Regions from separate parts of the Paenibacillus sp. sgz302115 genome, predicted to be linked through region 2. Evidence: predicted binding sites of a transcription regulator. Region 2 holds the regulator's gene; each other region holds the start of a gene.
What was found. Region 2 encodes Rex, which represses fermentation and respiration genes when NADH is low (regulators of the CRP and FNR family bind a similar motif). Its sites were predicted from a motif close to TTGTGAAATATTTCACAA; they were not measured.

Region 1 (10,863 bases), on a different contig from region 2:
GTTGGCACCACCGGTCTCCTACTGTTCCTGACAAGCGGGCTTTGGATTGCACTTGTCGCAGGGCTTGCCGCTATTTTATTGTTCGTGAGCCGGATCCGCACCACTCGCGATCCGTTTGTCCTGCCGTCCCTTTTCCGGAACCGTTCGTATCTGGTGCTGTCTCTGGTTGGGATTGCCTCTTACTTGTGCAGCTTTGCAACGCTGTTCCTGCTGCCGCAAATCCTAACCCACCGCTTCGGCTTCAGCGCAAGCCATGCCGGGCTTGTGATTTTCCCCGGTTCGTTGCTCGCGATTTTCGTCTCGCGTTCGGTTGGGCGGATCATTGACCGCTATGGCAACGGAGGAATTTTGCGTTATGTGCCGCTGCTTGTACTTACCGCTACCGTGCTGTTTGCTATATTCGCCGGACATTCATGGGTGGCTGTAATGCTCGTATATATGATTATGAGTCTTGCCTTCACAACACTGTCGAGTGGTGTATCCAATGAAATCTCCCGTATTCTCCCTGCCTCCCAGATTGGCTCCGGGATGGGATTGTTTCAGCTCATGCAGTTCTTCAGCGGAGCGTTCGGCGTAGCCCTGGCGGCCAGCGCCTTACAATGGCAAAGCCGCTTGTCACTGGCTGCGGCGTACTCCAACATCTATTGGGGACTTTCCATTGCCGCACTGATCGCCGTTGCCTCAGCCTTTGCCTACCGGCGCAGCAGCATGGGCGGGAATCTGGCGGATGCATAATGTTCCTCAGGCACGCACACAGTCTGTATTACGCAAAAATACCCTGCAGCTCATTTCACAGCCGCAGGGTATGCCTGATTAAAAGCGACCCCATTCATGGGTGTATGCACACCACGTCTGCGGTCAGCTTTTAAATAATTGTTCCAAGTTATGATGAAGTACTGCGGCCCTAAACTACCAGGACCTCTGCATTCTTATCGCATTCCGCACATTTCGCCGGCGGGTCCCAGTCCGAGAATTCCGTCTCCTTCAGATCCACAATATCCGGTGCATCCTCGTACTCGTCCACAAATTTCTCAATGGCCAGCTCCACGTGTTCCTTACACACTACATACATTCAATCAAGCATCCCTTTCTGTGCTGCTACGGTATATACTCCTTCTATTGTTCTACCACACTTCCCCGCAAAAAGGAACTCCCGGAGCGTAATTTGCACACTAGCCTGCAAACTTCTGAATATGAATAAAAAAGCTCCCCCGCCCAAACCGGGCGGAAGGAGCCTCTCGGCATCTCCAAATGTCTAATTCCCCGCAAGCTCTCCCAGGAACCCGCTGGGCCGGTCCAGCTCATACAGCCTGCGGTAGCGGGGTTCGCGGGCCATTAGCTCCGCATGGGTGCCGCGCATTTCCACAATCCCGTTCTCCATAAAAATCACTTCGTCCATCTGTTCCGCACCCACCAGATGATGCGTGACCCAGATTACGGTCTTATCTTCCATCACCTCGAACATCGTGGCCAGCAGCTCGCGCTCTGTCCGCGGATCAAGACCGACTGTTGGCTCGTCGAGCACAACAACGGGGGTATTCTGCAGCAGGATACGGGCCAGTGCAATCCGCTGGCGTTCCCCCCCGGAGAAGCGCTGCCCCGCTTCACGCACAGGAGTATCGTAGCCCTCAGGCAGCGAAGTGATCAGGGCATCCAGCTTAGCCAGCTCCCCGGCCCGCTTGATGTCTTCATCTGATGCTTCCGGGCCGCCAAGCCGAATGTTGTTCGCCACCGTGGTGTCGAACAAATGCGGGCTTTGGTTAAGCACAGCGATGATCTTCGGGATCATCTCGCCGTATGCCGAGGCATCAACCCCGTTGATTACAGCCGAGCCATTGGAAGGGGTTATTACGCCTTGAATCACCTTCAGCAGCGTGGACTTGCCCGCTCCGCTGCGGCCAATGATCGCAATCTTCCGTCCCTGCGGAATGTCGAGATTCAGATCGCGTATCGACCAGTCATCTCCGGCAGCATAGCGGTATCCGGCATTCCGCAGCTCGATATGCGCCTGCTGATTTTCCTGGATTCTCTTCGTAGCATTTTCTGCAAGAGCAGCCGCATCCGCGGTTCTAGCTTCTGCCTCCACTCCCGGGATACTATCTTTCGCTTCTTCCACACCGGACAGGCGCTCCAGCGAATTGCGGTACTGTGGTATCTTCTCCACAGCATCCGATACCGGCAGAAAAGCATCCGCCACCGGAAACACCACCAGCACGAACGCTGCGATCAGCGTTCCGGCGATGGCGCCGCTCTGGTACTCGCCCGCCGCCCAGTAAATCATCGACAGCACACCGAAGCCAACAACGGCCTGGCCGATGAACATCCGCAGGCGCGCCCATTGCCGCAGCGCTCCGTCCGTGCGGGCGACCAACTTCTCGTCCGCTTCATAGGTGGCGACGAATTGGCTCTGCCGTCCGCTGATCACCCAATCGCCCATGCCCAGTACGGCATCGGTCAGCTTCTGGTAGAGCCGGTTGCGCTCCTGCTTCACCTGCCGCTGGCGCGAGCGCGTCAGCAGCAGGGAAACCAGCGGCAGCACAACAACCAGCACCAGCATGTACAGCCCCATCAGCAGGGCAAACGCCACATCGAATGTGCCCAGCGAAATAATCGCGGTGGCATAGATCAGAAGGGCAATGATGCTGGGGAATACGGTGCGCAGGTACACATTCTGCAGATATTCTATGTCATCGGCCAGCATGCCGAGAATATCCCCGGTACGGAAGCGCGAGGAGAGGAACAGCGCCTGCGGTTCCAGAATATTGTACAGCCGGATGCGCATCCTGGAGAGAATCCGCAGGATCGTATCATGGGAGACGAGGCGCTCCACATAGTGGATTACCGCCCGGCTCGTTCCGAAGGTACGTACGCCAACAATCGGCACATAGATCATCAGAATATTTTCCGGCGGTATGGATGCTTTCGAGATCAGGAACCCCGAGGTGTACATCAGGGAGGAGGCTGAGAAAATCGTCAGCGCACCCAAGGCAATAATCAGCAGGAACCGCCAGAAGTACGTATGAAAATAGGGAGCAAACCATCCTTCACGTTTCAATGGATTCCCTCCAATTGGCTTTGAATAAGGTCATAATAGACCCCTTTGCGGGCCACAAGTTCGCGATGGGTGCCAACCTCGGCGACCTGCCCCTGCTGCATAACGACAATGAGATCCATATCGACCATCCAGTGTAGCCGGTGGGTAGCGAGAAATACCAGCTTCCCTTCAAAAAGAGGCAGCATCGTTTCCTTCAGCTCATATTCTGTCTCAATGTCGAGATGGGCGGTCGGCTCATCCAGCAGCATTACCGGACGGCTGCTCAGCAGTGCGCGGGCCAGCGCTACACGCTGCTCCTGTCCGCCGCTTAGCGAACGGCCGCCGCCGCCGATCATTTCATCCAGCCCATTCGGCAGGGAGTCAGCCAGCTTCGATAGTCCTGCGGCAGCAATAACCCCTGCAACAGCTTCATTCGTCGCTTCAGGGTAATAAAAACGAACATTATCCGCTAGCGTACCGCTGAAAATATAAGGCCGCTGCGGAATATAAGAGGTCATCTTGCGCCATTCCTCATCTGTAAGCGCACTGACCCGGTTACCGTTCAACTCAATCGTGCCGGAGGTAGGATGCAGAAAGCCGCCCAGAATATCTACCAGTGTAGACTTGCCAGCTCCGCTCTCTCCGATAATGCCGATTTTGGCATAACCTTTGAACTCCAGATTCACTTCGTTCAGCGAAGCAACGCCGTCTTCTTCATATTTCACGCCCACCTGATGAAGCGCAAGCACACTGTCCTTCTGCCAATTGAATACGGCAGCTCTGGATGCAGCAGCCTTGGAGCCTTCAGCACCATCCGCCTCCAGCATCTCAGCCTGGACAGCCTTCCGGTCAATAATGCTCCTCATCGCTTCTCCCGCTTCCTTGCCGTCCAGTGTAGCGTGGAAGTCCGCCCCGACCAGCCGGACCGGCAGGAAATATTCCGGTGCGAGAATCAGAATCGTCAATCCCGTGACCAGTGTCATTTGTTCGTTAACAAGACGCAACCCCAGGCTCACTGCTACCGATGCGACGGACAGCATGGTGAAGAAATCCATCGCGAATGAAGACAAAAAAGCTACGCGCAGCGTGCGCATGGTGGCCAAGCGGTAGCGGTCGCTGACAGCGGCAATACTCTCGCTGTGGCTGCGGCTGCGCCCAAGAAACTTGAGTGTCTCCAGACCGCGCAGCGAATCCACAAAATGATTAGACAGCGTGCGGTACGACTTCAATTGGCGGTCCATCTGCTTGCGCGCCGTCATTCCGATCAGTATCATAAAGACAATAATAATCGGCATCGTCAAGGTGAGAATGACACCGCTTGATGTATCCAGGGTATAGACGTACACCAGCAGCAGGGCCGGCGTTACCGCCATTCCTACCATTCGCGGGATGATCAGCTCCATGTACGTTCTGAACTTCGCAACTCCTTCAAGCACAAGCGTGACCAAATCCCCGGTTCCCCGGTCGCCCGCCAGCCTCGGCCCCAGCTGGAACAGCTTATCCATCGTTTGTCTCCGCATGCTGCTGCCGGTGGCTTCCGCGAAACGGTAAGACACACGGCTCATCAGCAGCGCACAGGCGTGGCGCACCAGAAACGCAAGAAGGAACAAGAGCGCTTTAGCCCCTTGTTCCTTCAGCGGTTCTCCCGCAAACAGCGCAGAGACAACTTCTGCCAGCGATTTCGCCAGCAGAAGGATGGACAGGCTTTGCACCAGGGTAAGGAAGCCTACGATCAGAAAGACCGGCTTAACTCCTGCAACCCTAAGCAAATTTTTATCCATTAGTATTCAAGATGCTCCTTCTCGTGAACCCGTTTGTGGAAGATAAAATAACTCCAGATCTGATAACCTAGCACGAACGGCAGCAGCGACAGCGCCACAATCGTCATTACCTTCAGTGAATAATGGCCCGACGCAGCATTGGTAATCGTCAAGCTAAATGCCGCATCAATTGAGCTGATCATTACACGCGGGAACAATCCGACGAAGATGGAGAGCACCGACAAGGCCATAACCGCTCCGGTCATTCCAAACGCCCAGCCATCTCTCTTCTTGCTCATGAAATAGCCGGACAGCACGTAAGCAGCAATTCCAAGAATGATAACTACGAGCAAAAGTCCCCCGCGTTGTTCAAATACATCAGTCATGTAATATGTCATAGCTACAAAGGCAACCAGCAGAGCCGCCAGCGGGAACAGCAGCTTCTGTGCCAGCTTGCGCGCCCGTTCTTGAAGATCGCCAACCGTACGGAGTGTCGTGAACATTAGGCCATGCACAAGACAGAGCAGCACAACCGTAAGTCCTGCCACTACCGTATAGACGTTGACGATATCGAAGAAGCCGGCATGCATCTGCATGTCGCCGTCAATCGGCAGCCCTTTGATGAAGCTGGCGAACACTACGGCGAGCAGGAATGGCGGAAGGAAGCTGCCGAAGAAGATGCAGGCATCCCAGGTTCTTTTCCAAGCCAGCGAATCACGTTTGCCCCTGAATTCAAAAGCGACACCACGGGCAATCAGCGCAAGCAGAGCGAAGACAAACGGAATGTAGAAGCCGCTGAACAGTGTTGCATACCAGTTAGGGAAAGCCGCGAACATCGCGCCCGCACCCGTAAGCAGCCACACCTCATTCGCATCCCAGAAGGGGCCAATGGAGTTGATCAGCACCCGGCGCTCCGTATCATTTTTGGCCAAAAACTGGGTTTCCATCCCTACGCCGAAATCAAAGCCTTCCAAAAAGAAGAATCCGATAAATAATACCGCAATCAGCACAAACCATAATTCATTAAGAGAAAGCATGCGATCCCTCCTTCGTGTATGGATCATGCGAGTCACCGTGATCGTTATCCATGGCATAAGGGCCTTTTTTGATCACTTTGATGAACAGTCCAACCAGCACAGCTCCCAGTATGGCGTAAATTGCCGTAAAGGAAATGACCGAGAACAGCACCTGACCAGCCGTAACATTAGGAGACACACTATCCGCTGTGGTCATGAGTCCAAATACCGTCCAAGGCTGACGCCCGATTTCAGTCATGATCCAGCCCGACACATTAGCGATTGGCGGAAGCAGCAGCCCCCAGAGCATTAAGCGCATGAACCAGGTATTCGGACGTTCCATCTTCTTGCGCCACATCAGGTAGATCGCATAGACTCCAAGCCCGATCATCGCCGTACCTGCGGCAACCATGATCCGGAAGCTCCAGAACGTTGTGCGTACAGGCGGGATATAATCCCCAGGTCCGTACTTCTGCTCATACTCTGCCTGCAGCGTATTCATACCTTTAAGAGATCCGGAGAACTTGCTGTAGGAGAGAAAGCTTAGCATATACGGAACCTTAATCTCGTGTGTGCTTACTTTATTATCAGGATCAATGTTTGCGTAGACCGTCCACGCCGCAGGATCTCCACTGTCATCCCAAAGCGCTTCTGTAGCAGCCATTTTCATCGGTTGAGTCTCTACGAGATACTGCGCTTGAGCATGACCCGCAATGGCTACGCCAAACGAGGATACAACCCCGACAATAGCAGCAATTTCAAACGATTTTCTGAAAAAAGAAACATCCTGCTTCTTCAGCAGCTTATACGCACTGATACCCGTTACCAGGAATGCGCCTGTAGCGTAAGCGGCGAGCACCGTATGCGGGAATTCCACCAACAATTGTCCGTTCGTAATGAGGGCGAAGAAATCATTCATTTCAGCTCGGCCATTGTTAATGGCAAAGCCGACCGGATGCTGCATAAAAGAGTTCGCGGCCAGAATCCAGAATGCCGATAACATCGTTCCCAGGGCTACCAGCCAAATAGCGAGACAGTGAACCTTCTTCGGAACCTTGTCCCAGCCAAAAATCCACAATCCGATAAATGTAGACTCCAGAAAGAAGGCCAGCAGCGCTTCAATGGCCAGCGGAGCTCCAAACACATCACCGACAAAGCGTGAATAATCGGACCAGTTCATTCCGAACTGAAACTCCTGCAGGATTCCTGTTACTACACCTACGGCAAAGTTAATGAGGAAAAGCTTCCCCCAGAACTGCGCCATTCTTTTGTACTCGTCATTGCCTTTTCTGACATACATCGTCTCCATGATTGCAATCAAGAGCGCAAGTCCAATTGACACCGGTACAAAGAAATAATGAAAAATCGTCGTCGACGCAAATTGTATACGCGACAGTATTACTGTATCCATATTTCTCCCCTTCCTTCTCCCCATTCATTACATATATTCTGTCAAAAATCTAACACCTTAAGTGTGATATTAATCACATTATACACCCTGTTTCGGCCTAAAAATCAATAAATTTGTGACAAATATCACAATATTACGTTCATAAAGCAAAAAAAATAAGACGGTTTTACCGTCTTGGATGTGTGCATCATTCTATAGAGAAAGCTTGACTCATAAAGGTGCTCATTAGCTAATGGAAGTGCCCTTCTTCAGCGATTTAAGATCGCCATTCGAATTAAGCAATTGTGGCAGCATTTTCATGGAACGCTCCATCGGAGAGTTGCAGAGACGGCAGGAAGGCGCATGCTCAAATGCGAAATTATCCCTCATCCATCCGTTACATCCATCGTTGGTACAGGCCCATATTTCAGTATTTTCCTCCGGTACTTCCTCCAAAGGCTTCTTCCGGTAGTTCATTGCCGTTCCTCCCTTCCTTTATGTAACAAGCCCGAGAATCCAGACAAGTAAAAACGGCGTTGCCGCCCTTTATTCTAAGGACGGCAACCGTTTCATTGAGAATATAAGGATTGTTACTCCTTATCATTCTAAAAAAAGACCGTCCCAGCTTTCACAAGCGGGACGGTTCCTTCTATTATTACAGTTTTACAACGTTTTCGGCTTGTGGTCCACGGTTGCCTTGAACAACGTTGAATTCAACGCGTTGGCCTTCATCCAAAGTTTTGAAGCCTTCGCCAGTGATTGCGCTGAAGTGAACGAATACGTCGCTTCCGCCTTCAACTTCGATGAATCCGAATCCTTTTTCTGCGTTGAACCATTTAACTGTACCTGTTTGCATGTGTGTTACCTCCACAAATTTAAATTAATATGTTCTTTTTATCTTCAAACAAAGAAAAAATTCACACATTGAAAAAGGTTGTGCTTCAGTTGACAGCCCTTTTCAATACGTGAATCAGGTATCAATTGTATGATTAATTTTCATGTTACCACACCTCATTAACAAAGGCAAGCTGGCTCATCCGAATTTCTCCGTTTTTCCCCTAATAAGGTTGCTCTCCCAATGTAAGGGCTACCAGCATATAAAAAGTATATAAATTAATTCCTTCACTATCCTTTACCCTAAGTATTTCACTTAGAAACGGTTGCCGCCCTTAAATAATAATTATAAGGGCGGCTCGCCGCCTCTCTTTATGTGACTGCTTCATCATTATATACTGCCTGATGCGTTTTTATTCCTCCGGCTTCTCAAGAAGCTTCACAGTGACCTGCTTCATTTCCCCATTGCGGTAAAAAGTGATTGTAAGCTCATCGCCGATCTTAGTGTGATCATACAGATATTTCCGCAGTGAAAGCGTAGATGTAATCGGCTGGTCGTCAAACTTCGTAATGACATCATTGAGCTGCAGTCCCGCTTCCTTTGCTGGACCTACAGCATCAAGCACGACTACCCCATCCTTCACACTCGTCGGCAGGTTCAGCTCCTTGCGCTGATCCTCTGCGAGCGGCACATAAGGATTGTTCAGATCAACGGAATATACACCCAAGTACGAACGGGCTATTTTCCCTTTGGCTGTCAGTTCATCCGCCGTTTCTATCACATGATTGGCAGGAATGGCAAAGCCGAGGCCTTCCACACCTGTATCAGAGATCTTCATTGTATTGATGCCTATTACCTTGCCGTTCAGATCTACGAGTGCGCCTCCGCTGTTGCCCTCATTAATCGCGGCATCGGTCTGAATAACCTCCTGCTCCCAGTCATATACGCCATCCTGGTTCAGCGATACGGGAATGGTCCGCTCGGTATAGCTGACAATACCTGAGGTTAGCGAATCCCCGAGTCCCAGCGGATTGCCGATGGCGATCACCGTCTCACCAAAACGCAGCTTGGAGGAATCGCCAATCTGGGCAATGGTATTGATGCCTTTGGCGTCTATGGAGAGCACCGCGATGTCGCTTACTTTATCCGCACCAACAAGTGTCGCCTTGCGGGTCTCCCCGTCAACCGTAACCACTTCCAGCTTGCCTGCGCCATCAATCACGTGATTATTGGTGATGATGAAGGCCTTGCCGTCGTTTTTCTTATATATAACCCCTGAACCCAATGCCGACTGATCTTGGATATTGAGTTCCTTGTTATCTTCTTTATGATTAATAATGCTTACTACCGCAGGACGCACTAGAGCGGCCGCCTGAACAATCCGGTCAAAGGGATCGCCGCTGCTTACAGCGAGCTTACCTATCACTGCCGGTGAATTGGCTTTCACATGAGTGAACTGCCCTGTGACCATACTGAAGAGAAGCACCGACATCACAGCGCTGGCTATGGAGCAGATCATTGCCACCTGCCACGTTGCTAGTCCCCTCCGCGATCTGCGCACAGCCCATTTACGGCTGCCAGCTCCACTGGAGGCCTCATGTTCCCTGCTTATGCGCCGCGACACTTTCGTTGAATAGAAATCATCATCAAACAGTCCCACCGTTACACCCTCTCCCCTCTATTGCTACTGCATTCAAGACCTGAACGCCAAGCAACCACGTCCGAGCTTATTACTTTATCTCTTAGACTCCAGGAGGCACTAAAAGGTTTCAACTGATTCATTGCCGCATAGGTGCGGCTTATAAGTATAAAGGCTCTCTTATTCTTGCAGCCTAGCATAAATCGTTACGTATTTTTGAGGAATATTTTGCAACTTAAAAGACTACAATAGTAGAAACAGCTAATCCTGTCTTGCACCTGATCTGTTCTATACAATTGTATCACAGGCAGCGGCCGTTCCGTATTTTTTCTGCAGTAAATTTTGTGTAAATTTATTACAGTTAAAGTGTATATTCAGCATCGAAGGAGGAATGCAAAATGGAATCTTTTGGGACAAGCATGGACCTCGTGCAATTTATCGGCAAGCTGGGTGATCTCAAGGATGAGCATTATCATTTGGTTCTAGTTCAAAGTGCGATGATCGAGCTGCTGATTGATAAAGGGCTCTTCTCACGCCAAGAGCTGGAGCATAAAATCGCCGAAATGGACCGGCTTATGACTGACTCACCTTATCCCATGGCGTAGGACGGTCATAGTAGGTATCACACAGCCTGAATTCACTGTCTTTGAAAAAACAGCCCCGGTCTTCCATCGCCCCGCGCACCGACATCCTCGCAAGATCAATCATATTATGATCCCGGCTCAAGTGAGCCAGATAAGTGCGTTTGGTCCGCCCTGTAAGAATCTCGCTCAGCGCCGCCCCCGCCGCCTCATTGGACAAATGGCCCAGGTCGCCAAGAATACGCCGCTTGGTGTTCCACGGATAACGTCCCATTCTCAGCATTTCAATATCATGATTGGCTTCCAGCACAAGGACATCGGCATCCGAAATCGCTGTACGCACTTTATCGCTGACATAACCAAGATCCGTCGCGACACAAAGCTTCTCCTTGCCGTCATAAAAGTTGTAGCCCACCGGTTCAGCAGCGTCATGCGAAATTGCAAACGACTCTACCCGCAGACTGCCGAAATCCCTGTGCTGCCCAGTCTCCAGAATTATGCGGTTATGTTCAGCAATGTTGCCGATTCCCTTCTCTATCGCTCCCCAGGTATTGGTGTTGGCGTAGATCGGAAGATCGTATTTGCGCGCCATAGCTCCGAGCCCCTTA
Region 2 (10,863 bases):
CGGGCTTACCCATGAGCGTCCGCACCAGGCGGACAGTGATGCGCTGGCTACCGCGTTAGTGCTGCTGAGATGCCTGGAGGAGCTGTACAGCCTGCCTCTCTTGACCATTCAGCGCCTGAATGAGCTGTTCGCAGATGAGGATAGTGATCTGGCCTGGTTTTTTGACGGGCTGCAGCGGGAGCGGGAAATGGAGACCTTCCAGCCGGAAGGCGATCTTACCCTGTATCGTCAGCTTGCGCTGGCGGTAGGGGACTGGACGGAACTGGCGCCTCCCAGAGAGGCAGGAACCGGCAATCCTCTGCAGAATATTACCTTTAAGGAATATATGGAAGAGGTGACCAAGAGGCTCAAGGATACCTTGCCCCAATACGAAAGCCGTGAAGCCCAGGAGATTATGATTGGTGAAGTCATGGCGGCGCTTGAGGGCGACAAGCATCTGCTGATTGAGGCGGGAACCGGAACCGGCAAATCGCTTGGTTATCTGCTCCCGGCCATTTATCACAGTGTCCGCACAGACCAAAAGGTTATGGTCAGCACGCATACCATCAACCTTCAGGACCAGTTGCGTGAGCGCGACATCCCTCTGTTGACGAGTGTCGTGCCGTTTCCGTTTAAGGCAGCGATCTTCAAGGGCAGGGGGCACTATTTGTGTCTGCGCAAGTTTGAACATAAAATTAATAAAAAGGATTTCACAAGCGCCCGCGAAGAAGTGCTGACTGCGGCTCAAATGATCGTATGGCTGACCCAAACGGAGTCTGGCGACGATGAGGAGCTGAATTTGAACGGACGCAATGGTGATTTCTGGGAGACGGTGGCAAGCGACACAGATTCGTGTCTTGGGCGCTCCTGCCCCTGGTTCCGCAAATGCTATTATCACAGGGCCAAGCATGAAGCAGGCATCGCCGATGTCGTCGTAACCAATCACTCCAAGCTGTTCGCGGATGTCAAGGCCGGCCACCAGCTTCTTCCAGCCTATGAGCATCTCGTTATTGATGAAGCCCATCATCTGGAGGATATCGCGGGCAAGCATCTGGGGATGCAAATGAAATATTTCACTGTTGCCCATACGCTCACGCGCCTGTATAAGGACAGCAAGAGCGGCCAGCTCCCGGTACTGCGTCAAATGCTGCAGTCGTCAGGCAGTGAGCAGGCGGCGGAATGGAGCAGTGTAATCGACAGAATCTATCCCGATCTGCTCACAGTGAAGGAATCCTGGGACATGCTCAGCGATAAGCTGTTCGGCCTTCTGCCGGAGCGCAGCGATGCTGCAGCGGGCGAAGCGGGACAACTCGTTACACGCCTCCTGCCTGGCAGCAAACCGAAGGCGTGGGAGGAATTGGCCCAGATTGAGAACACCTTCAATCTCAGTCTCAGCGAAATTATCCGCAAAGGCGACAAGATGCTCAGCGAGATGCGTGATACGGAGAGCCAGTCCACTTCGGACAGTCTGGTAACGGATATCGGCGGATTGTTCAAGGATTTGGCTTCTATTCGCGAGCAGGTCCGGTTCTTTATGAATCTGAACGACGAGAATAATGTCTACTGGATGGAAGGCAGCAGCAATTACCGTGGCAAATCACTCCAGCTGTATGCCGTTCCGGTGGATGTCAGCGCCCAGCTCAAGGAGCTGTTTTTCGATAAAAAGAAAAGCATTGTGCTGACCTCCGCCACCCTCTCTGTAGATAAATCCTTCCAGTTCATGATTGATAATCTTGGACTTGCCGGGTCTGCAGAGGAAGGGCGTCTGATGACAGCCCTGCTTCCCTCACCGTTCAAGTACCGGGAGCAGGCGCTGCTGGTCATCCCGCGCGATTTTCCAAGTGTCAAAGGCAGTGTGGGCGATGCCCGGTTTGTAGATAAGCTGGTGCATTCGCTGGCCGAAGCTGCGGTGGCTACCCGGGGCCGCATGCTGGTGCTGTTCACTTCCTACAAAATGCTCCGCCAGGTTTATGACCCGCTGAAGGAGGCGCTCTCCTCAGAGGATATCAGCGTACTGGGGCAGGGCGTAGAGGGCGGCAGCCGCAGCAAGCTGATCCGGCGTTTTCAGGACAGCGCCGCTTCTGTACTGCTTGGGACGAGCAGCTTTTGGGAAGGTGTGGATATTCCGGGCGAGGCGCTGACCTGTCTGGCTATCGTCAGATTGCCCTTCCAGCCGCCAAACCATCCGCTTGCGGAGGCCAAGGCGGAGCTGCTGCAGGCGCAGAAGAAGAATCCTTTTATGAAGCTGTCTGTCCCGCAGGCGGTGATCCGGTTCAAACAGGGCTTTGGGCGGCTGGTACGTACTGCGCAGGACCGCGGCATCGTAATTGTATATGATACCAGAGTTATTGAATCTTATTATGGAAAGTACTTCCTGTATTCGCTGCCCGGACCCAAGATGGAGCATATGCTGACTGACCAGATGGTTCCGCGGATTGCCGAATGGCTTGAGGACGGCGGCGTTTCTTGAAGTTTTTTGAACCAGCTATAGTTTTTTTATAATATTCGGATTTGCTTGTACATTCCGTCCTTTAGCAGCCAGCTCAGTATGGGAGGCTAAAGGACGGCCCTATACTTACGAAGCACTAACAAAACTTAAACCAATGCTTACGAAGTGAGTTTGTACGAAGAATACCAAGGAAGCATCGCTATACAAACTTTGAGGAGGAGAAAATATGAAATCAGATAAAATATCGGAGGCCGTCGTTCGCAGACTCCCTGTGTACCTGCGATTCCTGAACGATCTCCAGAAGCGTGAAATTCCCACTGTCTCTTCTCAGGAGCTGGGGCAGAAGCTTGATCTTAATCCGGCGCAGATCCGCAAGGATTTGGCCTATTTTGGTGATTTTGGCAGAAAAGGCATCGGTTATGATGTGTCTTATTTGATCGAGAAAATCCGCCATATTCTAAAGCTGGACCAGCAAATTAACGTGGCGCTTGTGGGTGCCGGTAATCTTGGACACGCTTTATCAAATTACAATGCTTACTTGAAGGACACCATGAAAATCACCGCTGTATTTGATTCCTATGCACCCAAGGTAGGGCAGATGATCAACTCCCTTACCGTACAGCCGATGGAAGAGCTGGGCAGCACGATTCGTGAACAGGGAATCCGTATCGGAATCATCACGGTGCCTGACAGTGAAGCTCAGAACGTGGCCGACATTCTGATAGACTCAGGCATTGAAGCGATCCTGAATTTTGCACCGGTTATTTTGAAGACCCCGGCCAATATTCGCGTTCACGCCGCTGATTTTACAACTGATTTGCAGAGCTTGGCTTATTATTTGCATGACGGAAAGGACGAAGTGGAAGATGAGCAGCAATAAGACAGTAATTATCAACGGACGTTTTCTGGTTCCGGGAACGGATGAGCCGGTGCTGAGCGGTTATATGACCATAGAAAATGATCTTATCACTTACATAGGGGAAGAGAAGCCAGCCCTTGAAGCTGGCACACAGACTATAGACGGCAGCCGTCTGCTGTTTATGCCGGGTCTTGTGAATACACATGGGCACACGGCAATGTCGCTGCTGCGCGGTTATGGGGATGATATGGTTCTTCAGAGCTGGCTGCAGGAAAAGATGTGGCCGATGGAAGAAAAATTCACCGGAGAGGATGTCTACTGGGGAACCTCCCTGTCTGTGCTGGAGATGCTTAAGGGCGGGACAACAACCTTCCTGGACATGTATGATCATATGGACCGGGTCGCTGAGGTTACGGAACTGTCGGGTATCCGTGCGGTGCTGATGCGCGGCGTAATCGGCCTGTGCCCGGAAGAAGTGCAGAACCATAAGCTGGCTGAAGCGGTTGCTTTTGCCCGTAATTGGCATGGCAAAGCGGACGGAAGAATTACTACAATGATTTCGCCGCATGCGCCTTACACCTGCCCTCCGGACTTTTTCGTAAAATTCGTGCAGGCGGCTCATGATCTGGACCTGCCGATGCATACGCATATGTCGGAGACACGGCGCGAAGTGGAGCAGAATGCCGCGGATTACGGCCTGCGTCCGGTAGCACATCTGGAGAAACTTGGCATGTTCACACGCCCGTCCCTTGTCGCTCACGGTGTGCATTTGAACGATGAGGAGATCGAGATCCTTGCCCGCTACAACGTCGGTGTATCCCATAATCCGGGCAGCAACCTGAAGCTGGCCAGCGGGGTTGCCCGGGTACCGGAGCTGCTGCGTGCGGGTGTTAAGGTCTCTCTCGGAACCGATGGGGCAGCAAGCAACAACAATCTGGATATGTTCGAGGAGATGCGTCTGGCTGCACTGATCCACAAGGGCGTCAGCGGCGATCCGACAGCGGTTCCGGCCCCGGAAGCGCTGCTGATGGCGACCGAATACGGCGCGCAGTCGATTTTCCTGAACAATGTAGGCCGGCTTGCCCCTGGAATGAAGGCTGACTTCATTGCCGTTGATATTGATCAGCCGCATTTGCTTCCGCATTCTGACCTGCTCTCACATGTGGTGTATTCGGCCAGTGCGAAGGATGTGGCACATGTCTGGGTAGACGGCAAGCAGGTTGTGAAGAACGGAGAGTGCCTGACGCTGGACGAGGAGCAAATCCGCCGCAAGGCGCAGATGACCTTTGAAGGACTCCTGAAGCGCTAAATTAGCGCGACATGAGCAATTATATGGAGAGGGAGCTGTACTTTGAAGAAAAGGAGAAAATGGCTTCTGCTGGGAATATTCCTGTTTCTGCTCCTTCTGTTCGGATTAAGCCAGTTCTATGCTTACATTATGAAGGACCAGTGGAACGAACGCAGCGCAGCCCGGGATATCGCCAAAGCAAGGGCCGGCTTGACAGAGGTAACCAAGGCCCAAAAATCGGTCTGGGATGAAAATTCAGTGTATTGGGTGCTGACGGGCACAAATGACGCCGGAAAGCAGCTTATGGTCTGGGTCCGCTTTACCGTGGACGGCAAACCGGCCGGAGGCGACAACGGTGTGTATGCCGAAGAGGTGGACAAAGGAACCTCCGAGAAGCAGATCCGCTCGATTATAGCTTCGGAGCTTCCCGGGAGTACGATTAAGCGGCTGCTGCCGGGAGTGTACAACGGGGAATATGCCTGGCAGCTTTTTTATAAGCAGGACGGACGTTATTATTACAAGTTTTACCGTTTTTCCGACGGCAGTGCGATCGGTGATGGCTACAGCTTGCCGAATAGATAGAAAGGCGTGAACATATGAACAGCGGGTGAGACAGTATTCTGTCTGCCCGCTGTTTTGCGTTTTTTTACGATAGCGCAGCTTTTGATATATCTATTGAGGCAGGGCTGTCCTTTTTATTGTTCACTAGCTACCCTCCAGTTGACTCCATCTGCTTAAGTTACTCTGATTGTCGCTATCCCACAGAATTACACAACATTTGTGGTGATTAAGTCTTTTGAGCGCTTCATGTCTACCGTTTCCATCACTAACAATCAATTTTCCTTCACGGTGCTGAACGATTAAGGGAGGGTATTCCCAGCCCTTCTGAAGTAAATCAGATAATATTCCAACCCGTAATTCCCAATCCGCTAACGGATTATGATATTCCATGTCCTCTTCAGGACCGCAACATCTTTGAAGCTCATTTATTGGCAGTTGTACGGGACCAAGCCAATACCTTTTTTGAAGTTTCAAACCATCAGAGAAAGGAATATTATTTCCGCTCGTTCTCAGAAAAAGATGCACCCATTCTTCGGTACATCCAATTTTGGAAAATTGAATGGCTTCTTCTAAAGTGAATTTCATAGACAACATTGTGTTCTCCCCTTTACCTTTCTGATATATTCCAAGATTAACATCTCTGGCAACAAAAATGTATTTTGTACGCTTCATGCCTTCGTGTGTCATACAAAATCAAATCCAATATGGGGTAAGCCTGAGAGAAAGACCAGAAATTAGTATCGAAAATTTTAAATATATTCACACTTTTCTGCGAAATCGTATATACACCTGTGATATACTACTTCTTGTATTGAGACAAGCTTAATAGCATGTCAGTCTCGGATTAGCTTTTGACACGCTACCCAACCTTGAGAGGAGGACGTTACTTGAAACTACGTCTAATGCCTGTACTGCTAACGTCTCTGCTGTCTGCTGCACTGCTGTTTGGCGGCTGGTATGCCTATCGTCAGTTCGCTGTTCAGGAGCCGCTGCAAAAAATTGTGTCATCCTATGAGGGAGTCAAGGATTCCCGTATTTCTATAAATCGCAACGAAGTTACTTTGAAGCTTGATCTCAAGCCGGGAACTAAATTGCGTGAGTTGGTGCAGTATGTATCAACTGAAGGCAAAGCGGCCATTAACGGCCGGACCCTGAAGCTTGATGTGGATCAGCACTCAAATGCCTTGCTGGATGAATATTGGGATAGTGCGATGTTCTCAGTCGCTGAAGCGATGGAGAGCCATAAATATACTTTGATACCTGCCAAGCTGGATGGACTTAAGGCCCAGTATTCCAAATACAGCGGTGTGACGGCAACAACCGAAATCGACGACAACAACGTTTATGTGAGCCTGAGCGACGGCAAAGAAAGCAAGTTTATTATTCTGCCACGCATTGCGGCAACGATGGGAGTGTGGAATAATGCCTAAGTTCTGGAAAGAGATCTTAGCCGGATTTGTTCCTGTACTGCTGATTTTTATGGCTTTTATCGGGATTAATATTTTTCCGGTCATTATCGCGGCGGGCATGGTCGGCGCTCTGCTGCTGATTGCCCATCTGCGCGGCGGAATGACGGTTAGCGCCGGAGGCGATAAGAAGCGGAAGAAGAATGGTCCCGCGAAGCTGACCTTTGAAGAAATCGGCGGACAGGACAATGCGAAGCAGGAGCTGCGTGAAGCGCTGGACTTCCTGATCCGGCATGAAGAAATCAGTAAATTCGGCATCCGCCCGCTAAAAGGAATTCTGCTCACAGGCCCTCCCGGGACCGGTAAGACCCTGATGGCCAAAGCAGCAGCCCATTATACCAACTCCGTATTTGTGGCCGCATCAGGCAGTGAATTCGTTGAGATGTACGTTGGTGTCGGTGCCGGACGTATCCGCGATTTGTTCAAGGATGCCCGGGCCCGCGCCCTCAAAGAAAATAAACAAAGCGCAATTATTTTCATAGATGAAATTGATGTAATCGGCGGCAAGCGTGAAGGCGGACAGCAGCGTGAATATGACCAGACGCTCAATCAGCTGCTGACCGAAATGGATGGGATTTACAACAATGAAACTCCGCGCATTCTGCTTGTAGCGGCGACGAACCGTAAGGAAATGCTGGATTCAGCGCTGCTGCGTCCGGGCCGGTTCGACCGCCATATCCAGGTCGATATGCCGGATAAGAAAGGCCGCAAATCTATTCTCGACCTGCATGCCCAGAACAAGCCGTTGCATGAAGAAGTGGATCTGGACAAAATCGCTGAAGAGGCTTACGGCTTCTCCGGTGCCCAGCTCGAAAGCGTCATGAACGAAGCCGCCATCTACATGATGCGCGAGAATCTGACGGAAGTGGAGCAGCGTCATCTGTCGATGGCCATCGACAAGGTGATGATGGGCGAGAAGACGGACCGTGAGACCAACCATGAAGAGAAAAAACGGGTTGCCATCCACGAGCTTGGGCATGCCATTATGGCCGAGCTGCTGCGTCCGGGCAGCGTCAGCCAGGTTACGCTAACGCCGCGCGGACAAGCGCTGGGTTATGTGCGGCATAATCCGCAGTCCGAGCAATATCTGTATACCAAGGACTATCTGGAGAATCAGATCATGATTTCCTTAGGCGGAGCTGTTGCTGAAGAAATGTTCTACGGCGGCAGAAGCACCGGATCACGCGGAGATTTCGACCAGGCGCTGGATATCGTTGAGACGATGATGAAATCAGGGCTGACCTCCCTGGGGATTGCCAATCTGCAAATGGTTACTACAGAGGAGCTAATGAAGGAAAATAGCAAAATTTTGGATGAATTGATGCTTCGTACCCATGAGCTACTCGGAAAGCAGCGGAATATATTTGACTACTCACTTGACATTTTGATGAAGGAGGAAGTTCTCTCCGGAGAGCAATTTCGTTGTCAATTTCGTGACAGCGTCCTTTTACCGGCATAATTATTTATGCCGGTTATTTTTTTTTACTTTTCAGACATGCTAAGATATTATTATATGTCGGGCTACTTATTTTTTACGACAGAAAAGGTACAATACAAAAGTATAGATACCTGAAAGGATGGAGACTTTTACATGAATTTTAAGAAAATCGGCGTCATCGGCGGTGGCACAATGGGTCAAGGTATTGCTGAAATGCTGGCAGCCAAAGGCCTGGATGTTATGCTGGTGGAGAAAACCACTGAAAGACTGGACTACTCTTATGAGATGATCGAGACAAGTCTCGACAAACAGCTTGAGAAATGGGCAATCACCCAAGCTGAAAAGAAACTGATCCTCAGCCGTATCCAAAAAGTGACACATTTCGCGGAACTGAGTTCCTGCGACATGGTCATTGAGACCATTACCGAGGATCTGGAAGCAAAGAAAACAGTATTCAATCAGCTCGATCAGGTGTGTCCGAGCCACATTATTCTGGCCAGCAACACGTCAACTCTAAGCTTGACTGAACTTGCCAGCTCTACAATGTACCCGGAACGCGTCATCGGCATGCATTTCATACATCCGGTAGCAAAGGTGAATCTCGTTGAGATCGTGCGCGGACTGAAAACCTCCGACAGCACTTTTGAAGAAACCAAAGCTTTTGTTGATGAAATTGTTGAGAAAAAAGGCGTATTGATTTACGAATCCCCGGGGTTTGTAACTTCACGCCTCATTTGCCTGTTCATTAACGAAGCTATGCATCTGCTGCAAGAAGGTGTCGCTTCCCCTGAGGATATCGACGACGCTATGCGTATCGGCTACCAGTTCCAGAATGGACCGCTTGAAATGGCTGACCGTTTCGGTCTGGATTCGGTGCTTGCCGCTCTGGAAAATATGTTCCGTGAATACGGCGAACTGAAATACCGTCCTTCTACGATCCTCAAGAAAATGGTGCGTGCAGGACAACTGGGCATGAAATCGGGCGAAGGCTTCTTCAAGTATGACAAGGACGGTGACCGTATATGAATATTCTAGTTATTAACTCAGGAAGTTCTTCTTTGAAATATCAGCTGTACAACATGACGGATGAGTCTGTGCTTGCGAAAGGTCTGGTTGAGCGCATCGGGATGGATTCCTCCATTCTGAACCATAAGCCTACCGGCAAGCAGGAAGTTACGGAAGTCAGTGAAATTCTGGAGCACAATACCGCGATCCGTAAAGTGCTTGCCTGTCTGACCGACAAGGAGCACGGCGTAATCTCTTCAATCGACGAGATCAATGCTGTAGGACACCGCGTGGTACACGGGGGCGAATTCTTTAAGGCTTCCGCACTGGTTGACGGTGATGCCAAGAGCAAAATTCGCCAGTTGTTCGACCTTGCCCCGCTCCATAATCCCGCTGCAGTGATGGGGATTACGGCAACTGAAGTGAATATGCCGGGCGTGCCGCAGGTCGTTGTTTTTGATACCGCCTTCCATCAAACGATGCCTGAGAAGTCTTATATGTATGCTATTCCAAGAGTGCTGTACAACAAATACAAGGTTCGCCGCTATGGCGCACACGGCACCTCGCATGATTTCGTCAGCAAAGCTGCTGCCGAATATCTGAACCGTCCGCTTGAAGATCTGAAGATCATCACCTGCCACATCGGTAACGGTGCCAGCGTAACTGCTGTTGACGGCGGATTGTCTGTTGACACCTCGATGGGGATGACACCGCTTGAAGGTCTGATGATGGGTACCCGCAGCGGTGACCTTGATCCGGCTATCGTTCCTTACGTAATGAACAAGGAAGAGCTGTCCGTTGGGGAAGTGAACTCGATGCTGAACAAGCATAGCGGCCTCTTGGCAATTTCTGGCGTCAGCAGCGATATGCGTGATATTATTGATGGTGCGGAGAAAGGCGAGCCTAACTCTACGCTTGCTTTTGATATGTATGAGTATCGTTTGCGGAAATATATCGGCTCTTATGCGGCAGCGATGAACGGCGTAGACGTAATCGTATTTACTGCCGGTGTAGGCGAGAACGCGGCTGTGCTGCGTGCCAAAGTGCTGAATAACCTTACGTTCCTCGGAATTGAACTGGACCCTGAAGCCAATAAGGTCCGCTCCGGTGATCCGCGCCGTATCTCTACGGTTGATTCCAAGGTTCAGGTGCTCGTGGTTCCGACAAACGAAGAGCTTGTCATTGCACGCGATACGTATCGTATTGTGCAAGGAATTAACGGCTAAATTAGAGGAGAGATCAGTTGGGATGGCTAACAAGAGTGTAATCAAGAACGTGAATGAGCATGTGGGAGAGAGCGTTGTGATCGGCTGTTGGGTCAACAACAAGCGCTCCAGCGGTAAAATTCAGTTCCTGCAGCTTCGCGATGGTACAGGATATATCCAGGGCGTTGTGGTGAAATCGGAGGTGCCGGAGCAGGTATGGGATGATGCCAAGAGCCTTACCCAGGAAAGCTCCCTGTACGTGACCGGTATCATCCGGGAGGAGCCACGCAGTCAATCCGGCTACGAGATGACTGTTACGGGTATAGAAGTACTGCACCTTACAGAGAATTATCCAATTACCCCGAAGGAGCATGGCGTTGATTTCCTGATGGATCACCGTCACCTCTGGCTTCGTTCCTCGAAGCAGCGGGCAGTGCTGGTTATTCGTGCAGAGATTATCCGCGCGATTCAGCAATTTTTCAATCAGAACGGCTTCACGAAGGTAGATCCGCCGATTTTGACGCCTACCTCGGCAGAAGGCACAACGAACCTGTTCCATACGAAGTATTTTGAAGAGGATGCCTATCTGACTCAGAGCGGACAGCTCTACATG
Region 3 (10,863 bases), on a different contig from region 2:
TTCTGGCGTGGGTTTTGTTCAAGCTTGGCATTGGCTTTACTTTTGATTTCGAAAGGTTGCGGCTGCGCTGGGAAGGAACGCTGGTGGTGGGATTGATTGTGCTTTTCTTTCTGCTGTTCTCTTTGATCATGTACAAGAATGAGATAGGCTGGTGCATTCTTTTCTTCATAAGCGCCTTTACCTTTTTAATGTATTACTCAATTAGAAAGGAGAAAATGAATGATTGAGCTGCTCGCTGCAAAAATGGCATTTTCACTAAAACGCTCCGTACCGGATCATCCATCCTCGGTTGAAGTTTTTAAATTCGCGATTGCGATGCTTCTTAATGTGATATTTATTGTTCTGGCAACCTTGGGCATCTCCTTATTTACCGGTCATACGGGGGAGGCCGCTGCAATCCTCATCTCGTTCGCGCTGCTCCGCCAGTTAACAGGAGGCATTCATCTCAAATCCAATCTGCAGTGCACCGTTGTCTCCACATTGAGCTTTACTGGTATCTCCCTGGTTGCTGTGTCTGAATTATGGACCGTTGTAGCGACAACTGCGGCAATGCTTGCAATTCTGTTCCTGGCTCCGGTAGGCATAGATCAGCAATCGAGGATTCCCCCAAAGTATTTTCCTTATATGAAGCTTGCAGCCATGCTGCTTGTTGCTTCCAATTACTTCATTCTATCGTCGGTGCTTGCGTTCAGCTTTCTCGCTCAGAGCGTTACGCTGGTGCTTGGAAAGGTGGTGAGATCATGAATCTGGTGGCAAACATACTGACCAAGGTTGCAGAAGCAACGGTAGGAACGAATTGTTTTTTATTTTGGTACAAAGGCGACATTCCGGCCGAGCTCTTAAAAAAATAGTTGAGAAAGCAGGTTGATTCCATGAATGCTATTTCCGTTACCGAAACCGCTGACGGATCTGCCGGGATCATCACTGTTGGCTTAGAGCGCATCTTGTTTCTTAAGTGCAATACCATCGAATCACAGTCTATCCTGGTACATACGAGGGAAGGCGTTTATTACATCATGGGACCCTTGCGTTACTGGGTGAACGCGCTTAACAGCACCGGATGCCACTTCAGCATCGTAGATCGGGGAACGGCGGTCAATATTGATAACGTGGCACGTCTGGAGAGAACATATAAGGTTGCTTATTTTGACGACATGAGCAGCCAGAGTTCTGTTAGCTGCACGATTGCCTATCATCGTTACAGGCTTGTTGAACAAGAACTTACCCGAATGAATCCTAACATTATCGTTTGTTAGATGCCAATGCGAGGGGACTGTCCGATGACAGTTCCTTTTTTTTGTAACACTCAGGTATGTTTACACGAGGATCAGAATTAGCGTATGGGGAATTATAACAATTCCATAAATTAATACACATATAATATGGAAATATGCCCTGAATTTTATCAAATGAAAGCGCTTTGAAAACAAATCAAAAAAAACTTTATACTTTGTGAAAGATTTCACTATGCAAGACGAAGAGAATGTGATAAGATAAATGTGTAGAGAAAAACAACCTAAAAATTGACAGGAGGACGAGGGAGATGGCAGTTAAGAACGAAGTCGCCGCCCAAGTGAAACAAACCACCGCTGAAGAGTATGTTCAGACTTTGGTGGATAAAGCAAAGAAAGCTCAAGAAGCTTACATGGCGCTGGATCAAGAGCAAGTTAACACAATCGTTCATGCAATGGCGCTCGCAGGACTCGACAAGCACATGTACCTGGCTAAGCTGGCTGTAGAAGAAACTGGCCGCGGAGTATACGAAGACAAAATTACGAAGAACATCTTCTCAACTGAATATATCTGGCACGGAATTAAATACGACAAAACAGTAGGCGTTGTTGAAGACAACCAATATGACAGCTTCCAAAAGATTGCTGAACCAGTCGGAATCATTATGGGGATCACACCTGTAACGAATCCAACATCCACCACGATGTTTAAAGCACTGATTGCAGCGAAGACACGTAATCCTATTATATTCGGTTTCCATCCATCTGCGCAAGAGTGTAGTGCCGCAGCAGCAAAAATTCTTCATGATGCAGCCGTTAAAGCCGGCGCTCCTGAGAACTGTATCCAATGGATCGAGCTGCCAACGATGGACAAAACAAATGCACTAATGAACAATCCGGACGTTGCGCTTATCCTGGCAACAGGCGGTTCGGCAATGGTAAAAGCAGCTTATAGCTGCGGTAAACCGGCTCTTGGCGTAGGTCCTGGTAACGTGCCTGCCTTCATTGAAAAGAGTGCCGATATTGATCAAGCGGTAACCGACATTATTCTGTCGAAGACTTTTGACAATGGTATGATTTGTGCTTCCGAGCAAGCTGTTATCATTGAAGAAGCCATCTTTGATCAAGTGAAGAAGAAAATGATCGCCAACGGCTGCTACTTTGTAAATAAAGAAGAAGCTGCCAAGCTGACAAGCGGCGCAATGAACGTTGAAAAATGCGCAGTTAACCCGGCAATCGTAGGTCAATCCGCAGTGAAGATCGCTGAAATGTGCGGCATTCAAGTTCCTGCAGGCACTAAGATCCTGGTAGCTGAGCTTGAAGGCGTAGGTACTAAATATCCGCTTTCCGCTGAAAAATTGAGCCCGGTTCTTGCTTGCTACAAAGTTAAGAATGCTGATCAAGGTATCGAACGTGCAGCTCAAATTGTTGAATTTGGCGGTATGGGCCACAGCTCGGCCATCCACTCCAACAACGAAGAAGTAATCATGAAGTTCTCTAACCGTCTGCAGACCGGACGTATTCTCGTCAACTCGCCATCGACTCACGGCGCTATCGGCGATATCTACAATACGAATATCCCTTCATTGACTCTGGGCTGCGGATCTTACGGCCGCAACTCGGTATCGCAGAACGTTACTGCCATCAATCTGATCAACGTGAAAAGGGTGAACCGTCGTACCGTGAATATGCAATGGTTTAAAGTACCTGACAAGATTTACTTCGAAAAAGGCGCTACTCAATACCTGGCTAAAATGCCTGACATCACCCGGGTTGCTATCATCACTGACCCTATGATGGTTAAACTGGGCTATGTAGAAAGAGTTGAACACTATCTGCGTCAACGTCAAACACCTGTAGCCATTGAAGTGTTCTCGGAAGTTGAACCAGATCCATCGACAACTACCGTAGAAAAAGGTACTGCCATGATGAACAGATTCCAACCGGACTGCATCATCGCGCTTGGCGGCGGTTCCCCTATGGATGCTGCAAAAGGCATGTGGTTATTCTATGAACATCCGGACGCTGATTTCAACGGCCTGAAACAAAAATTCATGGATATCCGCAAACGCGTATACAAATTCCCTAAGCTTGGAAACAAAGCGAAATTCGTAGCGATTCCTACAACTTCGGGTACAGGTTCTGAAGTAACTTCTTTCGCGGTTATTACAGACAAAACAACAGCTAACAATACTAAATACCCATTGGCTGATTATGAGCTGACTCCAGACGTTGCAATCATCGACCCTGAGTTTGTATACAGCTTGCCAAAAACTGCTGTTGCCGACACAGGTATGGACGTATTGACACATGCCATCGAAGCTTATGTTTCCGTAATGGCTAGTGACTACACTGACGGTCTGGCTATCAAAGCTATCCAATTGGTATTCCAATACCTTGAAAAATCAGCACTCGAAGGCGATAAACTGGCCCGCGAAAAAATGCATAACGCATCTACACTTGCTGGTATGGCTTTTGCCAATGCATTCCTGGGCATCAACCACAGCTTGGCGCACAAATGGGGCGGTCAATATCACACAGCTCATGGACGCACCAACGCCATCCTGATGCCGCACGTTATCCGTTACAACGCTAAGAAACCTACGAAGTTCGCTTCGTTCCCTAAATATTCGCACTTTGTAGCTGACGAGCGTTATGCGGAAATCGCACGCATCCTGGGATTGCCTGCACGCACAACCGAAGAAGGCGTAACAAGCCTGATCAATGCAATCCGCGATATGAACAAAAAACTCGGCATCGAAGAGTCGTTCCAAGCGCTGGGCTTTGATCCTAAGGACTTCGAATCCCGCGTAGACTATCTGGCTGACCGTGCATTTGAAGACCAATGTACAACTGCCAACCCTAAGCTGCCGCTGGTTTCCGAGCTTGCTGACGTATACCGTAACGCATTCTACGGCAAATTCGAGAACTAATTAGCAATCACTAGATAAACAAATAGTTTATAGGGTAATATGGGACTGGATGTAAGTGACAAATATCACCGAAAGAGTGATATTTGTCACAGTCCATTTCCAGAAAATAAACTAAAATGTTTATATAAACAACGATCCCGGTTATGTAGAAGCTATTGTGAATTTTATTACAACCAACCATATCTTTGGGATCACGAGACACGGGATTAACCTTCAAGCCCGCGATCTCTACAAATATAATAAATATAAATGGAGGGATTTAGCATGTCGGTGATTGAAAAAGATGTACAAGAAGTAAAATCGGGTTGGAGAAGTTTCGTAAAAGGCAAATGGGCTAAGAAAGTCGATGTTAACGAATTTATTTCCAAGAACATCAAGCCTTATGAAGGAAACGAAGATTTCCTCGTAGGTCCTACCAGCAACACAACTGAACTGTGGAAGATTATCTCCCAGCTGAGTAAAGAAGAAAGAGAAAGAGGCGGCGTATGGGATGTTTCCCTGGATACTGTCTCCACTATTACTTCCCACAAACCAGGCTACATCAACAAGGACTTAGAACAAATTGTTGGTGTACAGACTGATGCTCCTTTCAAACGTTCCATTCAACCGTTCGGCGGTATCAAAATGATGATCGATGCCACCAAAGCGTACGGCTTTGAGCTTCCGAACAACATTGTTGAAATGTTCACGAATATCCGCAAAACGCATAACCAAGGCGTATTTGATGCATATACACCAGAAATGAGAGCCGTCCGTAAATCGGGAGTTATCACAGGTCTTCCTGATGCCTACGGCCGCGGACGCATCATCGGCGACTACCGCCGCATTGCTCTGTACGGTATCGATTTCCTGATCAAAGACAAGAAACAACAACAAGCCGAGCTTGAAGTTGATTCCATGACTGAAGAAGTAATCCGTCTGCGTGAAGAGCTGTCCGAGCAAATCCGCGCTCTGGGCGAACTGAAAGAAATGGCAGCGGCACACGGTATGGATATCTCCAAACCGGCTAACAACTTCAAAGAAGCTGCCCAATGGGTGTACTTCGGTTATCTGGCAGCCGTTAAAGAACAAAACGGTGCCGCAATGTCCCTGGGACGTGTATCCTCCTTCCTGGATATCTATGCACAACGTGATTTCGAAGAAGGTACTCTTACTGAAGAACAAGCACAAGAAATCGTTGACCATTTCGTAATGAAACTGCGTATCGTGAAATTCCTGCGTACACCTGACTATAACGAACTGTTCTCTGGTGACCCTACTTGGGTAACTGAGTCCATCGGCGGTATGTCTGAAGACGGAACAACCCGCGTAACTAAGAACAGCTTCCGCTTCCTGCATACCCTGTACAACCTGGGACCAGCTCCAGAACCAAACTTGACTGTTCTGTGGTCTGAAAGACTTCCTGAAGCGTTCAAGAAATACTGTGCTAAGGTTTCCATCGAGACCAGCGCTATCCAATATGAGAATGACGATGTAATGCGTCCATACTGGGGTGAAGATTACGCGATTGCTTGCTGCGTATCCCCAATGCGTATCGGTAAACAAATGCAGTTCTTCGGCGCCCGCGCCAACCTTGCAAAAGCTCTGCTGTATGCAATTAACGGCGGTGTAGATGAGAAATCCGGCGTACAGGTTGGTCCTGAATTCCCGGCAATCACTTCGGAATATCTCGATTACAACGAAGTAATGAAACGCTTCAAACCAATGATGGAGTGGCTGGCTAAGACATATGTTAACACGCTGAACATCATCCACTACATGCATGACAAATATTCCTACGAACGTATCGAAATGGCGCTGCATGACCGCGACATTCTGCGTACGATGGCTTGCGGTATTGCTGGTCTGTCTGTTGCTACTGACTCCCTGAGCGCAATTAAATACGCTAAGGTTAAACCGATCCGCAACGAACAAGGTATCGCAATCGACTTCGAAACCGAAGGTGAATTCCCTTGCTACGGCAACAACGACGATGCTGTTGACAGCATTGCAGTCGAATTGGTTGAAACCTTCATGTCCATGATCCGCAAACACAAAACTTACCGTGATGCTACGCCTACACAATCGGTATTGACCATCACTTCGAACGTTGTATACGGTAAGAAGACAGGTACTACTCCTGATGGACGTAAGAAAGGTGAACCGTTCGCTCCAGGTGCTAACCCAATGCACGGACGCGACAAGAAAGGCGCGCTGGCTTCCCTGAACTCTGTTGCCAAACTGCCTTACTCTGACGCACAAGACGGTATTTCCAATACGTTCTCTATCGTTCCTAAGGCATTGGGTAAAGATGAAGAATCCCGCAAGTCCAACCTGGTATTCATGATGGACGGATACTTCCACAATAACGCTCAGCACTTGAACGTTAACGTATTTAACCGTGAACAACTGATCGACGCTATGGATCACCCAGAAAACTATCCACAATTGACAATCCGTGTATCCGGCTATGCTGTTAACTTCATCAAGCTGACTCGCGAACAACAAATGGACGTTATCAACCGTACATTCCACGGTACAATGTAATACCTAAGCTTACTGCTTAAGCAAAAGGTATACAGTGAAATAGCTGCAAGGTGATACCGCCCTTGTCTCAAGGGCGGTACTCTCTTGTTTGAGATTACTTAAAATTTTAAATTTCGGAAGGATGACATCATATGGCTAACGGACATATACATTCTTTAGAAACCTTTGGAACTGTTGACGGACCAGGTATTCGTTTTGTTCTATTCATGCAGGGCTGCCTGTTGAAATGTCAGTATTGCCATAACCCGGACACCTGGGGGTTGAATGAGGGTAAAGAAATGAGTATCGAAGAGGTACTCGCTGAAATTGAGCCTTATCTGAATTACTACCGCACTTCCGGTGGTGGTCTGACCGTTTCGGGCGGCGAACCTACCCTACAGGCGCATTTTGTGAAGCAATTGTTCACTGAAGTGAAGAAGCGCTGGAATTTGCATACTACTCTTGATACGAACGGCTATAATGAAGGCGATAAAATCAACGATTTACTTGATGTGACTGATTTGGTGCTGCTTGATCTGAAGCATATTGATGATGAGGCGCATATCAAGCTGACGGGTAAATCCAATGAACGTACGCTGAAGCTGGCCCGCTGGCTGTCTGACCACGGCCGTAAGATGTGGGTCCGTCATGTGTATGTACCAGGAATCCATGACCGTGAAGAGGACTTGATCAATTTAGGACGTTTCATTGGAACCTTGAACGGTGTAGAGAAATTCGAAATCCTCCCGTATCATCAGATGGGTATCTATAAATGGGAAGTGCTGGGCAGACCTTATGAGCTTGAAGGAGTGCCTTCGCCAACTGAAGAAGAAGTAGCGCGCGCTTACCGGTTGATCGAAGAAGGACGCAAGCAGACAGCGCTGGTATAATGACCGGGAAGAATAAAGAGCCGTTTCAACAGTAGATTTAGTGCTGTGGGAACGGCTTTTGAACATACTAATAGACCTGAAATGAAATCGTGTTTAGGTTTTGTGACATATCATACCCTATAAACTGTTTTTTAATCGTGGTATTTCGAGTTAATGTTATATAATATCACTCTACCTGTAATTAAATACATATGTATTCGCTTACATTAGAGGTTTTTATCCCTGTTGTAGATGAATCTTAACCTTACCGTTGCTGAACCTGTTTTTTATAATAAGAGTTGTAAGGGAAATCAATATATAGGGAGGGTCACCCAAAATGAAAAAAAGCGTAACTTTGCTGTTATCTCTGCTGTTCGTAAGCTCTGCGGTAATAGCTGGCTGTGGCAATAATAATTCTGCTAACAACAACGGCGGCGCTGTCGCGACTAGCACGGCTGATGCTACGAATGCTGTGGCGACAGAAGAACCAGCAAGCAGCGAGCCCTTCGAAATGACAATCCGTCATACTCAAGTAGGTGCAGACAAACAGAAACGTCTGGCCATTCTGGAGGATGTTGTTGGAAAGGTGCAGGCTGAAGTGCCAGGATTGACCTTTAAGCTTGATGGTGTGGACTCCGATGTAAACCGTAAGGAAAAGCTGCGCGGCGAAATGGCAGCGGGAAATCCGCCGGAAATTTTCGATCTGTTCGGCAGCCCAGACTCCAAAATATATGCTAAGGAAGGCGAATTGCTTGATCTGACACCGATCCTTGAAGAGCTGGGCATCAAAGACAAGTTCTCGAATCTGGACCCGTTCACGTATGAAGGTAAAATCTACGGATTGCCGATTGGCGGCTCGGGTGAAGGGTTCTTCTATAATAAAGAATACTATACCAGCAAAGGCTGGAAGGCTCCGACAACTTTTGCAGAATTGGAAAAGCAACTGGCGGATATCAAAGCCGACGGCAAGGTGCCAATGGCAGGCGCATCCAAGGCCGGATGGGTGCCTTTGATGCTGGCGAACCACCTCTGGTCGCGTTATGCCGGACCGGATGTAACTGCTAAATTTGCCACCGGTGAAGCCAAATGGAGTGATCCGAATGTGGTTAAAGGTTTTGCCAAATACAAGGAATGGGAAGATAAAGGCTATTTCAAAAAAGGCGAGCTTGGATTCGAGTATGCTGAATACACGACCCAGTTCACCAGCGGTGAAGCGATCCTGATGTATGATGGCACTTGGAAGTCCTCTGTCTTCAAGACAGGCCAATCCGGCGAAGGCCTGATCGGCAAGGTTGGTTTCTTCAACATTCCACCTGTGGACGGCGGAGTTGGCGACCAGACGGCGCTCATGCGTGATGTGAACAACGGCTACGGCTTCTCTGCTTCTGCAGGTAAGGATGAACGCCAACTGGCTGCTGTGAAGTCGTTCATCAAAAATATGTACAATGAAGAAATGCAGTTGCGCGGACTGGTTGAGGATGGCGTGCTGCCGGCCATGAAGATTGATCAGGCTGTGTTAAATAAGAATATCACTGACGATCTGATGAGTGAAATTGTGGCTGTTCTGAATAACTCCGAATCTTCGTTCCCGGCCTTCGACTCACTGGTACAGGCGGATGTAACTACTGAAATCAGCAATATCCAGATTCAAAAGCTGATTGGCGGACAGACGACACCTGAGAAAATGGGCGAGGCTCTGCAAAAGGTTCAAGAAGAAGCCAACGCGGCAGTAGAATAAGGAACGGTAATCGGAATGTGCCCTGGCGCTTGCTCCAGGGTGCATTTTTACAATCTGCCCGGAGTTCGCTGATTCTTAAGCAATCGGAGGTAGTCATGAATAAATCACTCAGAAATCCCCTGGTGTTCACTCTATTCGTTGTTCCGGCGTTAATCCTGTTTTTGCTGTTTTTTATTTATCCGATCTTTAGTTCGATCTACTATAGCTTGACCAGTTGGAACGGTGTTTCGGACGCTGTTGCATATACGGGGCTGAGCAATTTTAAAAAGGCCATTCACGATGACCGCTTTTGGGTTTCCGTTAAGAATAACGGCTGGTTTATCTTATTCTCCGTATTCATTCAGGTCCCCCTCATTGTGCTCTTCTCCTTGTTAATTGCCAATGTCAAAAAGCTGAAGGGACTTTATAAGACTGCGGTTTTTATGCCATCTATCATGTCTACGGCGGTTATCGGCATTCTGTGGGGCTTCATTTATGAGCCGAATATTGGTCTTTTTAATAAAGTGTTGGGAGTCTTCGGCATTGACCCGGTATACTGGCTGTCGGATGAACGGTTCGCCATGCTGTCGATTCTAATCACCAACGCCTGGCAGTGGACCGGCTTCTACATTGTAATGGTGTTGGCGGCGATTTTATCCATTCCCGGTGAGCTGGATGAGGCCGCTGCCATTGACGGCGCTACTGGCTTCCAAAGGGCTACACGGATTACTTTGCCGCTGATCGTGCCGATCATTTCCGTTGTTATTATGCTGTCCATCGCGGGAGCTATGAAGGCGGCGGATATTGTCATCGTCATGACGAAGGGCGGACCGGCAGGTTCGACCGAGGTGATGGCTACCTACATGATCAAATATGCAATTACCAACTTTAAATATGGGTACGGGAACGCCATTGCTGTTCTGATCTTTATTTTCACCCTGGTGGTCACGGCGCTTTATCAGCTGCTATTCGCCCGGCGTAATGAAAGGATTGAATACTAATGGCGCGCACTTTGAAAAAAAGCATACCACATGCTGCACTGCTCGGTTATCTCGTAGTTGTGCTGTTTCCGTTTCTGTTCGTGCTGTTCTCTTCAGTGAAGAAGGACAATAATGCGATTGCGCTGAATCCGTTTGGCATTCCGAAGGAATTTGTATTTAACAATTATGTCGAGGCATGGGTCAATGCCAAGATCAGCACGTACTTTTTGAACAGCTTGTATATTTCCGTGCTTTCTTCTGTTGCGTCGATTCTGCTGGCTTCGATGTTCGCCTTTGCGGTTACGCGGATGCGGCAGGGCAAGTGGAATCAGATCCTGTTCTCGCTTGTGGTTATCGGAATGCTGATCCCGAATAATGCGCTGATGCTGCCAATCTATACGATTGTGCGCAAGCTGCACATTCTGAATACGCACTGGGCGCTTATCATACCTTACATTGCCAATGCGATCCCGTTCACGATTATTATTTTGGCGGCATTTATGCGTTCGCTGCCCGGTGAAATTGAAGAAGCTGCAGTTGTGGATGGCTTGAAGGCCCCTGGTATCTTTGCTAGAATTATTGTACCTTTGACAGTTCCCGCCATGGTTACAGTATTCATTGTTAATT

Region 1: a site for Rex is predicted at 7,335-7,352, ahead of AC0LWN_RS27170 (cytochrome ubiquinol oxidase subunit I). Genes of this name have one in related genera too.
Region 3: a site for Rex is predicted at 4,321-4,338, ahead of pflB (formate C-acetyltransferase). Genes of this name have one in related genera too.

What each region holds. Positions count from the first base shown of each region.
Region 1 is NZ_JBVYOK010000022.1:36,331-47,193, forward strand. It holds gene AC0LWN_RS27145 (MFS transporter) at 1-735, shown strand, start outside; gene AC0LWN_RS27150 (CxxH/CxxC protein) at 905-1,072, opposite strand; gene cydC (thiol reductant ABC exporter subunit CydC) at 1,256-3,055, opposite strand; gene cydD (thiol reductant ABC exporter subunit CydD) at 3,052-4,815, opposite strand; gene cydB (cytochrome d ubiquinol oxidase subunit II) at 4,815-5,831, opposite strand; gene AC0LWN_RS27170 (cytochrome ubiquinol oxidase subunit I) at 5,818-7,221, opposite strand; gene AC0LWN_RS27175 (cold-shock protein) at 7,447-7,677, opposite strand; gene AC0LWN_RS27180 (cold-shock protein) at 7,856-8,056, opposite strand; gene AC0LWN_RS27185 (S1C family serine protease) at 8,448-9,695, opposite strand; gene AC0LWN_RS27190 (hypothetical protein) at 10,073-10,279, shown strand; gene AC0LWN_RS27195 (MBL fold metallo-hydrolase) at 10,248-10,863, opposite strand, start outside.
Region 2 is NZ_JBVYOK010000021.1:84,907-95,769, reverse strand. It holds gene dinG (ATP-dependent DNA helicase DinG) at 1-2,449, shown strand, start outside; gene AC0LWN_RS26960 (redox-sensing transcriptional repressor Rex) at 2,655-3,308, shown strand; gene AC0LWN_RS26955 (amidohydrolase) at 3,295-4,596, shown strand; gene AC0LWN_RS26950 (cell wall elongation regulator TseB-like domain-containing protein) at 4,639-5,157, shown strand; gene AC0LWN_RS26945 (ParB N-terminal domain-containing protein) at 5,281-5,730, opposite strand; gene AC0LWN_RS26940 (hypothetical protein) at 6,024-6,566, shown strand; gene AC0LWN_RS26935 (AAA family ATPase) at 6,559-8,061, shown strand; gene AC0LWN_RS26930 (3-hydroxyacyl-CoA dehydrogenase family protein) at 8,194-9,066, shown strand; gene AC0LWN_RS26925 (acetate/propionate family kinase) at 9,063-10,271, shown strand; gene asnS (asparagine--tRNA ligase) at 10,294-10,863, shown strand, end outside.
Region 3 is NZ_JBVYOK010000020.1:8,922-19,784, reverse strand. It holds gene AC0LWN_RS26190 (hypothetical protein) at 1-227, shown strand, start outside; gene AC0LWN_RS26185 (accessory gene regulator ArgB-like protein) at 220-744, shown strand; gene AC0LWN_RS26180 (cyclic lactone autoinducer peptide) at 741-851, shown strand; gene AC0LWN_RS26175 (LytTR family transcriptional regulator DNA-binding domain-containing protein) at 873-1,256, shown strand; gene adhE (bifunctional acetaldehyde-CoA/alcohol dehydrogenase) at 1,544-4,165, shown strand; gene pflB (formate C-acetyltransferase) at 4,430-6,691, shown strand; gene pflA (pyruvate formate-lyase-activating protein) at 6,823-7,560, shown strand; gene AC0LWN_RS26155 (extracellular solute-binding protein) at 7,877-9,277, shown strand; gene AC0LWN_RS26150 (carbohydrate ABC transporter permease) at 9,373-10,257, shown strand; gene AC0LWN_RS26145 (carbohydrate ABC transporter permease) at 10,257-10,863, shown strand, end outside.